Regions from separate parts of the Williamsia sp. D3 genome, predicted to be linked through region 2. Evidence: predicted binding sites of a transcription regulator. Region 2 holds the regulator's gene; each other region holds the start of a gene.
What was found. The regulator LexA, encoded in region 2, represses DNA repair genes until DNA is damaged. The targets are predictions, from matches to a motif close to CGAACANNTGTTCG.
Positions count from the first base shown of each region.

Region 1: the regulator LexA is predicted to act here: its motif matches at 2,757-2,770, upstream of W823_RS0128725 (HNH endonuclease signature motif containing protein).
Region 3: the regulator LexA is predicted to act here: its motif matches at 2,374-2,387, upstream of W823_RS0129560 (HNH endonuclease signature motif containing protein).

Region 1 is NZ_AYTE01000015.1:11,324-16,254, reverse strand. Features, by position in the region: gene W823_RS40145 (hypothetical protein) at 1-1,012, shown strand, start outside; gene W823_RS0128725 (HNH endonuclease signature motif containing protein) at 1,130-2,695, opposite strand; gene W823_RS40140 (dihydrofolate reductase family protein) at 2,926-3,489, opposite strand; gene W823_RS40135 (hypothetical protein) at 3,682-4,203, shown strand; gene W823_RS40130 (AAA family ATPase) at 4,220-4,931, opposite strand, start outside.
Region 2 is NZ_AYTE01000026.1:332,052-336,982, reverse strand. Features, by position in the region: gene hflX (GTPase HflX) at 1-968, shown strand, start outside; gene W823_RS46615 (acyl-CoA dehydrogenase family protein) at 1,055-2,197, shown strand; gene lexA (transcriptional repressor LexA) at 2,303-3,022, opposite strand; gene W823_RS56680 (LysM peptidoglycan-binding domain-containing protein) at 3,245-3,766, shown strand; gene nrdR (transcriptional regulator NrdR) at 3,862-4,311, shown strand; partial or broken gene hrpA (ATP-dependent RNA helicase HrpA) at 4,342-4,931, opposite strand, start outside.
Region 3 is NZ_AYTE01000026.1:65,174-70,104, reverse strand. Features, by position in the region: gene W823_RS45405 (alpha/beta fold hydrolase) at 1-835, opposite strand, end outside; gene W823_RS45400 (Xaa-Pro peptidase family protein) at 929-2,047, shown strand; gene W823_RS0129560 (HNH endonuclease signature motif containing protein) at 2,449-4,017, shown strand; gene W823_RS0129555 (PPOX class F420-dependent oxidoreductase) at 4,049-4,459, opposite strand; gene W823_RS45395 (TerD family protein) at 4,574-4,931, shown strand, end outside.

The DNA.
Region 1 (4,931 bases), on a different contig from region 2:
CTACGTCAGCGCCGTGGCCGCAGGATTGCTGATCGCTGCGATCGGATCGTTGGCAGTGCAAGAAGACAGTCGAGAGTCGTTGCAGAGTTGGCTCTTTGCTGGTGCCCTGGTCGGCGCTTGGTTGGCCCGGCCACTCGAGCAGTGCCGTTCATCGGTCACGTACTCCGGCGCCTACACCACAACCGGCACGCCCTCCGACTGGCCGCTGGCTGTCGGTGCAGTTGCCGCACTTGTGCTGTTCGCTGCCGCCAGGTTCACCGGACGTTCACACGCCCGATTTCCCGACGATAACGGCCGATCAGCTACGCAGCGTTCTGCTCTGGGGCCCACTTTGACGCTCGGGATCGGCGTGCCAGTCGTCGCGTTGTTGTCATGGTGGTGGTTTATCGCCACCGTAGGTTCCGGCGACGACATCGAGGGCGGTACGTGGGCATACGGCATAGTTTTGCTGCCGGTGATCATCGTCGGCGTGTGGTGGTTGCCCCACCGCAACGGGCTGGTGTTACTGGCGATGCTCGCGACGTTGACCGCTGCAGCTGGCCTACCCAAATGGCAAGGATCATGGCCGATGCTCCTTGTCTTCGTCCTGTTGATCGCTGGTGGTCTGGTGTCCGGACGCCGCTGGGCGCACCCCACGATCGCCATGGGCGTGCTTCTCGCCTGCACACTCATGACCGCAATAGATGAATCGCCCTGGAGTACGGCGGGAATTGTCGCCGCATTTGTCGTTCCCGTAGCGGGCGCGCACGTGGTCGCAGCTTGCTTACCCACGACCGCACCCGTCAGCACTATCGCGGTCGCCGGACCAGCCACATTGTTCCCCGTCGTCGGCATCACGGTCGCCTACAGCTTCTCGAGCTCATCGGGCTCATCGGGCTTCGACAGCCGCCAGCTGACCACCACTGAAGTGATCCTGGCCGCAGTCACCGTTGCTGCGTGCGGAGTAGCCGTTGCTTTCCTGACTCGCCGCAGGCCGCCGAGTGACATCGACGAGAACGCTTTGCTCCCATAGTGGAGAAACCACGCGGTTGATCGCGGTCGCAGTGGCGGGTGAGTTCTGAGTCTGTGCACGACAGCCGTGTACAAGATCCCAGCGCGAAGCGCAGGAAAGCCGGGTTATCGGTGGCCGCTATTCCTCGACCTGTTCTGCCGAGTCTTCGGCGGCGTCGTCTGAGTCCGCGATCGTCTCGGTCCGGTTGTGTTGCTGGAGCTGCATACGTTCTTGGCGTTCGTCGAGTGCTTGTTGTCGTTCGGCGATGATGTTCTGCCATACCGCTTCAATGGTGTGGTCGGTGTGGTGGGCCCGGTTGATGCGTGGGTGTTGGTCGGGGTCGATGTATGTGGGTGGGATCCATGCGACTCGGCCGGCGTCGGGGCCGTCGGTGACCATGACGGTCTGCCATTGATCCTCGCCGGGTCCGATCATCTTGTGGTGAGGCGGACACGCAGGCGCGAGTTCGTCGATGTCGGTGTGTCCGCCGTCGGCCCAGGCGGTGGTGTGATGGATTTCGGTCCAGGAGATCGGGTTACGGCAGCCGGGGCTGGTGCAGCCTCGGTCTTTGGCGAACAAGGCCATCCGTTGGCCTTGCTGGGCGGTGCGTTTGGCGCGGGCGAAGTAGAGGACGTCGGCGGAGTGGTTGGCGAACACTGCCAGCGACCAATCCACCCGGGCGGCGAGTTCGACAGCGTCCTTGACCGGCATATCAACGCCGGAGGCGGTGCGGGCGATGCCTGCGGCCTCATCAAGCTGTTGTTTGGTCATGGTGATGATGACCTGCACTGGTAGGCCACGGTGGGAGGTACCGAGCAGTTTGTACTCGAGGATGGTCTTCAGGATTGCTTTGAATGCATCGTGCTGACGTTGGGCTCTACTCCGGGAATCGCGCCCCGCGGCAGCCTCGATGATCGCCGGATCCATGGTCGGATCGTCAGCAGCGCCGGTCGGTGAGTTCGGATCATCAGGATTGTTCATACCCGGTGCTGCCCATACATCCATCACCGTCCGAAACAACGCCAACGTCGCCGGGTCGAGGTTGCCGGTGATTTTGGCCATCATGTCCAACCCTTGAGGACCATCAGACAGGCCCCGGTTACGTTTGCGGTCAGCGTCGTCGGTCAACGAACCGTCCGGATCAACCCGCGCCAACATTTCTCGTCCACACACTTCAAGTTCGTTGGGGCCCAGGGTGCGGGCGTTGTCGGTCATCCACGCATCGACCACGTCATACACTTCCGGTGCTGACTTGTGAGGGATTTTGTCCCGGACTTTGAGCATCACATCCACGTGCGCCAACCCGATCGCACCCTCGGCCAACGCTTGGGCCGCGGCCGGACATTTCGGGGGCAACGCCTCACCCTGCATCGACAACAACTCACCGGCAGCATCCAACGCTTTCAACCGTGACGAGGCATCACCACGAGACACCCGCAACTCACTCATCACAAACCGATGCAACGTCGAATGACCAGCCTTACGAAACAAACCCCGATCATTCACCTCCTGCAACCGCCTGAGGCCCTGAAACGACAGTGCCCGAACAACTCTCTCGTTCACCCGCACCAACTCAGCAACCTGCACATCATCAACATCAGCTGCTGACGCACCAACAATCCGCTGCAGCACCGCATCAAGATCGCGATACAACCCCACCAACACCGGCATTGGCGGTGGATCCACCGTCACCGAATCACTCATCGACAAGCCCCCCAGCCCTCGAACCCCTGTCATCAAGTGTACCAACCGAATCGGACATTGTCGAACAGGTGTTCGAGTCTGACTAGTTCGGGATTAATGCAGGCTTTGTGTTCGTCTGCAGGTGCTGCAACACCTGCAAACGAACACAAGCCCTGCGTTTGATTGCGCTACACCGCGGCGAACTCTCGCAGCTACGAACAGCGTTGCGCTACAACCGTTATCGGATCGACCTACCGCACCACATCGAAGACCTGCTTCTGAATGCCGTTGCCGTACACCTCGTGCTCGATCAGGTTGAGCTTCGTGGTGTCTTTGTCCGACTCACTGAACAGGCGCTTGCCGGCGCCGAGAAGGAGTGGGAACACCAGGAGGTGATAGCGATCGACAAGACCCGCGTCGGCGAGGCTGCGGCCCAGGGTCGCACTGCCGTGCACAGCGATCGGGCCGCCGTCGGTCTCTTTGAGCGACGCAACGTCTTCGATCGACCGAAGGATCGTCGCCGGCCAGCGTGCGTCTTCTTTCTCGAGTGTTGTCGAGACGACGTATCGGGGCATCGCGTTGTACTCGGCGAACTCGTCCATGGTCGGCCAGATCGGAGCGAACGCCTCGTACGACGTGCGCCCCAGCAGTAGTGCTGTGGTCTCCTCCTGCTCGCGCCCCTTGATCTCATAGGCAGCTTCGTCGAATTCGACATCTTTGAAGGTCCACCCCGAATTGCGATACCCGGGCTCGCCGCCCGGTCCTTCCATGACACCGTCCAGCGAGACGAATGCGGTGACGATCAATGTGCGCATGACAAACCTCCGTGATGGGTGGTGCCTCGGCCCGTGCCGAAGCTGTTCTCATCCCTACGTCGAATGAGAGAACCGGAAATCGACACGAATTGCAGAGAAATCACGCGAGAAGAGAGACGGGGCGCCGGTGCGCCCCTTGTTCCGCCGTCGTGTTCGCCAGCGAATTAAGAATGCCTCGACAATACTGAGGTGGTGAACGCGTCAAATGAGCCCGAGGTCGAGGTGTATCGGTTGTGGGACTGGTCCGGCCTGATCGGCTGGTGCGCCGGTGTGGTGGCGGCCGGCGCATGGTTTGTCACCGACAACGGGCATCAGCGTGCTCCGGTGCAGGCCCCAGGTCAGTACCAGTCGGTGGACACACCCGACGTGATCTGGTGGCTGCCCTATATCTTCGGGGCCACTTTCGGGCTGGCGGGATTGGCGGTGCAAAGTCTTCTCGAGCGGGCGAACACGGTGGTGACCCCACGAATACGCGATGGTCTGCTCGTCGCGGGGTGCACGGCCGGAGGCGCTGGGGCCGCGGGTGCGGTCTGGCTCATTCCCCAGCAGTTGGTGTTCCAGGACACCGCGGGCCATGGCACCACCCTGTCGCGGGGCGTGGTCTTCGTCGCGCTGCCGTTGCTCGGTGTACTCGTCGGCACAGCCTTGGCCGCGCGTCGGCATCGCACCGCATCTACGACGTCGATGACCAAGACGCCGTCGATGGCCCACTGAGAGTCGCAAAAAGGCTTCAGGCTCCACGCTTTTCGGCGTACTGACGCAGGTTCTCCACCTGGGCCGGATCGAGGGACGGCCGAACCTTGTCCTGCGCCACCCCGACGTCCTCGGCGGTGACGATGGCTGCGTCGATGTTCCGCCGCATCGCGGCCAGAGCAGCCTCCCGGAGCAGTGCGGCGCAGTCGGCGGCCGAGTATCCGTCTAGCTCCGCGGCCAGCTCGGCGAGGTCGATGTCTTCTGCCAGTGGCACCGACTTGCTCGACGTCCGCAGGATCGCAGCGCGGGCATCGGCGTCGGGCGGTGGCACGAACACGAGCCGCTCCAGACGGCCGGGACGCAGCAGCGCTGGATCAATGAGATCGGGACGGTTGGTCGCGCCGAGAACCACCACATCCCGTAGGGGTTCGACACCGTCGAGTTCGGTGAGCAGCGCCGCGACCACTCGATCGCCGACGCCCGAGTCCGACGACTGACCGCGGCGTGGCGCCAGCGCGTCGATCTCGTCGAGGAAGATGAGCGATGGCGCCGACTCGCGTGCCCGGTCGAACAGGTCGCGGACTGCCTTCTCCGATGACCCGACCCATTTGTCCATCAGCTCAGCACCTTTGACGCTGTGCACGCTCAGTTGCCCGGACGCGGCGAGTGCGCGCACCACAAAGGTCTTGCCGCATCCGGGAGGACCGTAGAGCAGCACGCCGCGTGGTGGGTCGACGCCGAGTCGGGTG
Region 2 (4,931 bases):
TCGCCCAGCACGCGACGTCGAGAGAAGGCAAGGCGCAGGTCGCCCTGGCCCAGATGGAGTACATGCTCCCGCGGCTTCGTGGCTGGGGTGAATCCATGTCCCGGCAGGCGGGTGGCCGTGCCGGCAGCAATGGCGGCGTCGGACTGCGCGGACCCGGTGAGACCAAGATCGAGACCGACCGTCGACGGATCCGCGAACGCACCGCGAAACTGCGGCGCGAGATCCGCGAGATGAAGACGTCACGAACCACTAAGCGCGCCAAGCGAAAGCAGGCTGCCGCGTCAGCGGTGACCATCGTCGGGTACACGAACGCCGGCAAATCGAGTTTGATCAACGCGTTGACCGGATCGGGCGTGCTGGTCCAGAACGCCTTGTTCGCAACCCTCGATCCGACAACCCGTCAGATGTCCCTCGAGGATGGCCGTGAACTGGTCATCACCGACACCGTCGGATTTGTCCGGCATCTGCCCACCCAGCTGGTCGAGGCCTTCCGTTCGACCCTCGAAGAAGTCGCCGACGCCGATCTGCTCCTGCACATCGTTGATGGTTCGGATCCGGTTCCGACCGACCAGATCATGGCGGTGCGGAAGGTGATCGAATCCGTGCTCGAGGAGGAGAAGGCAACAGCTCCGCCCGAACTGCTCGTGATCAACAAGATCGATGCGGCCGACCCGCTGGTACTGGCGCAGCTCAAAGGGCTGTTCCCGACAGCCGTGTTCATCTCGGCGGCCACCGGCGAGGGCATCGACGTACTCCTCGACCGCATCCGGGAGTCGGTGGCCAGGAACGACGTGCACGTCAGTGTCCGGGTGCCGTATGAGCGTGGCGACCTCGTGTCCCGGATCCATGCCGAGGGTGACGTATTGACCGAACGTCACGAACCGGACGGGACTGCGATCACCGCCACGGTGCCTGCCGCGCTGTCGCGCCAGCTGGCATCTCTGGCCATTCCCGAGGCGGCCGAATAGCGCTTCGAACTGCAGCTTTGGGACAGATGTAGAATCCGGTTACAGTTGGATATCCAACCAATGCCACCTGTAACGGAGACCTGACGATGGAACGCACCCTTTTCGAGCCCGAGCACCTTCTCTTCCGTGATTCGTACCGGAGCTTCCTCGAACAGCACGTGGCGCCGAACCACGAACGCTGGGAAGAGCAGAACCTGGTGGACCGGGATGTCTGGGTCGAAGCAGGAAAGAACGGATTCCTCGCGGTGGAGGCGCCCGAGGAGTTCGGTGGCGGGGGAGTCGACGACTTCCGTTACAACACCATCATCGACGAAGAGACCGTCCGCGGCGGCTATAGCGGTATCGGATTCGCGCTGCACAACGACGTGGTGGCGCCGTACCTGCTCGACCTCTGCAATGACGAGCAGAAGGCACGCTGGCTGCCCGGCTTCGTGTCCGGTGAGCTGATCACCGCGATCGCGATGACCGAGCCCGGCACCGGGTCCGATCTCCAGGGCATCAAGACCAACGCCAAGAAAGACGGCGACAACTGGGTGCTGAACGGTTCCAAGACGTTCATCACCAACGGTATCAACGCGGACCTCGTCATCGTGGTGGCCCGCACCGACCCCGAGGCCGGTGCGAAGGGGTTCAGCCTGCTGGTGGTCGAGCGCGGTATGGAGGGATTCGAACGCGGCCGCAATCTTGACAAGGTCGGGATGAAGGCGCAGGACACCGCCGAGCTGAGCTTCGACAACGTCAAGGTGCCCGCCGAGAACCTGCTGGGCGAGGAGGGGATGGGCTTCATCTACCTGATGCAGAACCTCCCGCGGGAGCGCCTGTCGATCGCTGTTGTGGCGGCCGGTGCGATGGAGTCGGTTCTCGAGACGACAATCCAGTACACGAAGGACCGCAAGGCATTTGGCCGCCCGATCGGTAGCTTCCAGAACTCGCGGTTCCTGCTCGCCGAACTGGCGACGTCCACCGCTACCACCCGTGTGTTCGTCGATCGGTGTATCGAACTGCTGAACGAGAAGAAGCTCACCGTTCCGGACGCGGCGATGGCGAAGTACTACGCCACCGAGAACCAGGTCCACCTCATCGATCGTTGCCTGCAACTGCACGGTGGCTACGGCTACATGCGTGAGTACTCGGTGGCCAAGGCCTTCCTCGATTCGCGCGTTCAGACCATCTACGGCGGCACCACCGAGATCATGAAGGAAGTCATCGGCCGAAGCCTCGGGGTCTGAGTACGAGTTTCATAACTACGCGAAGTGGGGTGCACCGGAAGGTGCACCCCACTCGTGTCTGCGTAGTCCCCGCGTCCCCGGTTACCGAGGATGTTGCCGGACGCCTCAGAGGCGCCGCATCACCGTGACGACTTTGCCCAACACAACGGCGTTGTCGCCGGGGATGGGGTCGAACACCGGGTTGTGCGGCATCAGCCACACCGCATCCTTGGTGCGTTTGAACGTCTTGACGGTCGCCTCTCCGTCGATCATGGCCGCGACGATGTCGCCGTTGTCTGCGACATTCTGCTGTCTGACGACCACCCAGTCGCCGTCACAGATGGCGGCATCGATCATCGACTCGCCGACCACCCGCAGGAGGAACAGAGACCCTTCCCCGACAAGCTCTTTCGGTAGCGGGAACACGTCTTCGACGGCTTCCTCGGCCAGGATCGGCCCGCCGGCCGCGATGCGGCCGAGGACCGGAACGAACGTCGGTGTCGGCAGTGATTCGTCGGGTACCTGGACCTGGCCGGCCGCCGTGGCCGGGTTGAGGTCGGTGTCCTGGATGTTGACCGCCCGGGGACGGTTGTTCTCGCGCTGGAGGAATCCTTTGCGCTCGAGGGTGCGGAGCTGATGAGCGACCGACGACGTGGAGGTGAGGCCGACGGCATCACCGATCTCGCGGATGGACGGGGGATAGCCGCGTTCGCGGACCGACGCCCGGATCACCTCCAGCACGGCTTTCTGGCGCGGGGTCAGAGACCCCTCGGCCAGCGGTTCGGAAGTGACCACCGTCGCGGCCGCCGCGTCCGGCGGCGTCCGGGTGTCTGTCGTATCGGCCATCAGGTCCTCCAGTTCGTACGGTGTCCGGCCAAGGTGTCGTAGCTGTCGAGAGAAGAAAACGCACACGTTGTTCGTTGGATTATGGGGATCACGCTAATGCAATCAGTCACAACTCTCAAACATTTGTTCGATTGGGCGTGGCGTGTGTCGGACCCCCGTGATACAACTCGAACATTCGTTCAATCGAACGAGTGATCGAACTGTTGACCCGAGGATCGAACAATGACTGCAGCCACCACCATCAGCCGCCCGGCCGCTGAGCGGCCCCGTCGCCGCCTCGCCCGAGTCGGTGGGCCCGTCGCCTCCGATCAGTACACCCGCACGGCGCGAGCGCGTGTCGACAGTACTCGCCGACCGGCCGACCGCAGGCTCGCCGCAGACCGCCGTGTTGTGGTGGGCTGCTCCGAGCCGGGCAGTTCCGCACCGTCGGTTGCCGTCGAGCGCGATGTGTATTTCCGCCGACGTGCCTGGGCCGGAGCCGCCGTGGTCGGAATCGGCCTGATGATGCTCGTGCTGTTCCTCATGTTCTTCGGCCGGGTTGTCGAGAGCGGTGCCGCTCCGGCGAACACCGGGACGGCGGTCGTCCACGTGCAGTCGGGAGAATCGTTGGGCGACATCGCCTCTCGAATCGCACCCGAGATGCCGACCGAAGCGGTGGTGGAGAAGATCATGGACCTCAACGCGATGAGCAATTCAGCGTTGTCGCCCGGGCAATCCCTGGTGACGCCGATCTACGCGCGGTAGCTGCAGTGCTGGGGCAAGCAATCGGCCGGGCGGTATCCTCTACAACAGAGTGTCCGGTCATTCCGACGGGGCCGCTGACGTCCGAGGAACCCTGCATGCACTGCCCGTTTTGCAAGAACGAGGACACGCGGGTCGTCGACTCACGGGTGGCCGACGAGGGCCAGGCGATTCGTCGTCGGCGGGCCTGCTCGCAATGCGGACGGCGGTTCACCACCGTGGAGAGCGCAGTCCTCGCGGTCGTCAAACGCAACGGTGTCACCGAACCTTTCAGCCGCGAGAAGGTGATGAGGGGCGTGAGGCGCGCCTGCCAGGGCCGCGCGGTCGACGATGACCGTCTGCACCTGCTCGCGCAGCAGGTCGAAGAGGCCGTTCGAGCCTCAGGATCGGCCGAAGTTCCCAGCAACGAAGTGGGCCTGGCGATCCTGGGCCCGTTACGAGATCTCGACGAGGTCGCTTACCTTCGCTTTGCGTCGGTGTATCGCTCGTTCGACTCAGTCGAAGACTTCCAGAAAGAGATCGACGATCTGCGAGCGGCCAAACCCTGACCGCTTTCGTCCGGCAGTGGTGCTGCCGGATCAGCGCAGTTCCCGGATGGCCTTGATCGCCCGTTTCTCCGACACGGGATACGCAGTACGCAGGTGCTGTGCGAACAGTCCAACTCTCAGCTCTTCGACGATCCATCCAGCTTGGTCGTTGACCGCGTCCCGGCGACCGGGCGGCACGTGTCGCAGGTGATCAGTCCACGCCGACACCACCCGGTCGATGGCAGCCATCGACTGGGCATCGCGAGCGGCGCCTGCCGGGAGCTGTTCGAGCCTCGACCTCGCAGCATCGAGGTAGCGGGGGATCTCCGAGAGGTGTTCGTCGCGTGTCGCAGAGACGAATCCGTCGAACAGCAGCTCGTCCAGCTGGTCCCGCACGTCGTCTGCGGCGATCGATCTGGCGCCCGCGGTGATCGCCGTTCGTAGGGGCGCCACGCGGGTCAGGATCGTCGCCACCCTGCGTAGTTTGTCCGTTGCCCTCCCGGTTGCCTGGCGGGCCACATTTTCCCGAAGTGCAGCGAATTCGCTTGTCGTCCAGACATTCGGCGGGTTGGGTACAAGGTCCACCACGGCAGCCCGAACGCAATCGGCCAGAAGAGCAGCGGTGTCCGGGTAGGGGCTCT
Region 3 (4,931 bases), 270 kb from region 2:
TCTCGAATATCTCGAGCTGCGAGTCCGGCATCGCACTGTGCAGCATATGGGCGTGGCCCACCGGGATCACCTGGTCGTCGGACCCCCACACGATCAAAGTCGGGATGGCAGCGCTGAGGTAACAGCGGTCGAGCATGGTGACCACTTGGCCGCGCCAGTCGACAGCCGATCGTAGAGTCCGCGCGAACACCTCGGCCGAACCCTTCTCCGGCATGCGCTCGAGAACACGGACCACCTCGGTGTTGTCGCGGAACATCGCCATGGGCAACAGGTTCTGCATCATCCGGGCAACCGTCGAGAAGGTCGGGAACACTCCGGGTACAGAGATCACGCCCAAGGCGAGTTCGGCGAGGGGCAGCGACAGCGCTCGGAGAGCTGGGTTGACACCCTTGGTGACGCCACCGGTGCCGATGAGAACCAGCCGTTCCACCATCTCGGGGTATTGATAGGCGAATTGGCCGGCCACGCCCCCGCCCAGCGAGTGTCCGACCACGGTGACGCGTTCGATATCGAGGTACGTGAGCAGATCACGCATCCCGTTCGCGAATGCCGAGACCGAGTAGTCGGCTCGGGGCCGGTCAGACAGTCCATGACCCAGGAGATCGGGAGCTATCACCGTGTATTTCTCGCTCAGCTGCTCGAACACCGGCTCCCAGGCGAGCGAGTTGTCACCGATTCCGTGCAGCAACAAGACGGCCGGACCGCTCCCTGCCATACGAAATGCGCGCTTGTAACCGTGCAGAGTCGCGAACTGCGGGTCGATTTGCGCGCTCGGAACAGCACGGAGTCTGCGCGGCTCGCGTCCACGGTTCACGGTGCCGTCCTTCGATCCCATCTGTACATCTTCCGTCGAACCGGCCGTTTTCGCCCGTTCAGCGACCGCTCACCGGGAGGACGGCCTCTTCGAGGGCCCGTTAGCCTGGGGGACATGGCTCACGAGCGATTCTCAGCAGAGGTGTATCGGTCCCGACTGCAGCGTGCGCAGCAGTTGACGGGCTCAGCCGGATTGTCTGCTCTGTTCATCACGCCCGGACCCGATCTGCGCTACCTGACCGGTTCCCGCGCCAGTACGTTCGAACGTCTCACTGCGCTGGTGATCAGTCCCGATAGGGATCCGCAGGTCGTGGTTCCGAGGCTGGAACTCGCGGCCCTGCGGGAGTCTGCGGTCGGCGAGCTGGGCCTGGTTGTCCACGACTGGGTCGACGGTCAGGACCCGTATGCCATCGCCGTCGAAGCAGCAGGTGTGAGTGCAGGTCGATATGCCGTCTCTGATGCGGCACCCGCACTTCACACCGTTCCGTTGGCAGCCCGGTTCGGTTCGAGCCCCGAACTGGCCACCGGCGTTCTACGTCAATTACGGATGATCAAAGACGACGCGGAGATCGACGCTTTGCGCCGAGCGGGTGCTGCGATCGATCGTGTTCATGCTCGCGTCGGCGAATGGCTCTCGGCGGGAAGGACAGAACGCGAGGTCGCCACCGACATCGAGGCCGCGATAGTCGCCGAGGGTCATACAGGCGCCGAGTTCATCATCGTCGGCTCCGGCCCCAACGGCGCCGATCCCCACCACGAGGTGTCTGACCGGGTGATCGAAGACGGCGATGTGGTGGTCGTCGATATCGGCGGCCCTGTCGAGCCCGGGTACAACTCGGATTGCACCCGAACCTATTGTGTCGGAGAACCTTCCGCGGAGATATCCCGTCAGTACCGGATACTGGTAGAGGCACAGCGTGCAGCGGTGGCGGCAGTACGGCCGGGTGCCAGTGCCCAACAGATCGATGCAGCGGCCCGCGACGTGCTGGCCGAGGCCGGACTGGCCGACAAGTTCGTCCATCGGACCGGTCACGGAATCGGCCTGTCAGTCCACGAAGAGCCCTACATCGTTGAGGGAAACGACATCGAACTGCAGGTCGGAATGGCCTTCAGTGTCGAACCCGGGATTTACTTCCCAGGTGGATGGGGTGCACGAATCGAAGACATCGTCGTGGTCACGGCCGACGGATGCGAATCACTCAATCAGCGGCCTCACGAGCTGAAGTCGGTCTGACGGCGCACTTTCTACCCACTGTGCAGCCAAAGGCTGCAGGAGCGACGACGCCGATCAGCAGGGCCGGGGCCGGCGGCAGCAGCGACTGCCCCATCGCTGCGGAGAAGCCGCCCCGAACCGACTCGGGTATCCGTCCGACCTGATCCATCGACGATCACCCGAACGAGGGAACCTCTGCGGCGAGGCGGTCCGCATCAGGGCCGCCTACCTCTTTGGTCGTTTGTGTATGAATCACAGTTTGTCGCAATCTGATTCGCACATTGTTGTCCCCACCATCGGCCACCGACGCCTCGTTCGATCGGTGTTGTCGCCCCTCCTCCTGACATCGAACATCTGTTCGACATTGTCGGATTCTATTGGTAGACTTGGTGAAAGGGATTCGAGGGCTGGGGGGCTTGTCGATGAGTGATTCGGTGACGGTGGATCCACCGCCAATGCCGGTGTTGGTGGGGTTGTATCGCGATCTCGATGCGCTGCTGCAGCAGATTGCTGGTGCGTCAGCAGCTGATGTTGATGATGTGCAGGTTGCCGAGTTGGTGCGCGTCAACGAGAAAGTTGTCCGGACACTTACCTTTCAGGGCCTCAAGCGGTTGCAGGAGGTGAATGATCGGGGCCTGTTTCGCAAGGCTGGTCATTCGACATTGCATCGGTTTGTGATGAGTGAACTGCGAGTCACTCGCGGTGATGCCTCCTCACGGTTGAAAGCACTCGATGCTGCCGGCGAATTGTTGTCGATGCAGGGTGAGGCGCTGCCCCCGAAATGCCCGGCCGCTGCGGAAGCGTTAGCCGAGGGTGCGATTGGGTTGGCGCACATGGATGTGATGCTCAAAGTCCGCGACAAAATCCCGCACAAGTCAGCGCCGGAAGTGTATGACGTGGTCGATGCGTGGATGACCGACAACGCCCGCACACTGACTCCGACTGAGCTTGAGGTGTGTGGTCGGGAAGTGTTGGCCCGGGTCGATCCGGATGGATCGCTGACCGATGACGCTGACCGCAAACGCAATCGTGGCTTGTCCGACGGTGCGCAAGGGTTGGACATGATGGCCAAAATTACCGGCAATTTGGACCCGGCGACGTTGGCGCTGTTTCGAACGGTGATGGATGTATGGGCCGCACCGGGAATGAACAACCCCGATGACCCGAACTCGCCCACCGGCGCCGCAGACGACCCGACCATGGACCCAGCGATCATCGAAGCCGCGGCCGGCCGTGACACCCGTTCCCGCGCCCAACGTCAACACGATGCTTTCAAGGCGATCTTGAAAACCATTCTCGAGTACAAACTGCTCGGTACCTCCCACCGTGGCCTGCCGGTTCAGGTCATCATCACCATGACCAAACAACAGCTTGATGAGGCCGCGGGTATTGCCCGCACCGCCTCCGGTGTTGATCTGCCGGTCAAGGACGCTCTCGAGTTGGCGGCTCGCTCGGAGTGGTCGTTGGCCGTGTTCGCCAACCATTCCGCCGACGTCCTGTACTTCGCGCGCGCGAAACGCACTGCCCAGCAAGGTCAGCGGATGGCGTTGTTCGCCAAAGACCGAGGCTGCACCAGTCCGGGCTGTCGTAACCCGATCTCCTGGACCGAAATCCATCACACCACCGCCTGGGCCGACGGCGGACACACCGACATCGACGAGCTGGCCCCGGCGTGCATTCCGCATCACGCGATGATCGGACCCGGCGAGGACCAGTGGCAAACCATCATGCTCCACGAGGGCCCCGACGCCGGCCGAGTCGCGTGGGTCCCACCGAAATACATCGACCCCGACCAGCAGCCGCGGATCAACCGGGCCCACCACACCGACCACACCATCGAAAAGGCCTGGCAAAACATCATCGCGGAACGCCAACAAGCACTCAACGAGCGCGAAGAACGCATGCAGCTCCAACAACAAAGTACTGACGAGCCGATGGCCAACGGGGACGACGATCTTGAGAAATCGGTCCGCCAGACTGATACGTATTGACAGCCAATGTGTTCCGGCTGTGCGCTACGAACTAGTCAACGATTCCGAGGAGGGTTCGGGACCCGAGTACGCGCTTGACTTCGATTTGAACAACGACGCGTCGCGGGTTGACCTTTGGTTGCTTGTAGCGGTTCGCGTAGCGACGTTCACCTTCGGCGACAGCATCGGGGTCGCGGTGCACCGACGCCGGGCCCTCGAGGGTCAGCCAGCGCGGACCATCCACCTGGAAGACCGCCGCGTACCCCGCACGCTCTACGTTGAGTACCTTCTGGCTTCCTTCAAAGGTGATCACGCGGACGAGCTCGGCTTCTTCGTCGTAGGTGAAGCCGACCGCAACAACGTGGGGCGTCCCGGCCTGCCGCACGGTGGTCAGGCTGCCCAGATGGCGGGCGCTCAGAAACTCGAGCGCATCAGGGGTGAGGTCGGCTGCTGTTTTGGACATCTACAGAGAATAGTCAACTTAACCAGCATGCCGCCGGCCACCTGCTCGGACAGGCCTCTGGCAAATTGAACGCAAACGACGGCTACGGTCGCATGTCCATGGAATAGTTCAACGATGGCCAGCCCTACTGTGGAACTTGTTCGCGGACAGAATGTTTCCCTCGAAGACATTAACAACGGTAACGACCGCCTGGCGATTACGGTCCGCAGCCGTTTTCCGACCGAGTCAGGCGTGCGCCCGGACGTGAGCATCCTGCTACTCGCTGCTGACGGGAAGGTCAGGAGCAATTCTGACTTCGTGTTCTACAACCAGCAGGAAGCGGCCGGAGGTTCCGTCCGTATCTCTGAAGCTTCCGCGCAAGAGGAAGAGGCAACGGGAACTGCGTCCAGTGACGTGCTCCTTGTAGATCTCGCGTCCCTTCCTGAGGACATCGCGCGTGTTGTCGTGAGCGCGAGTCTCGACCAGGATTCCG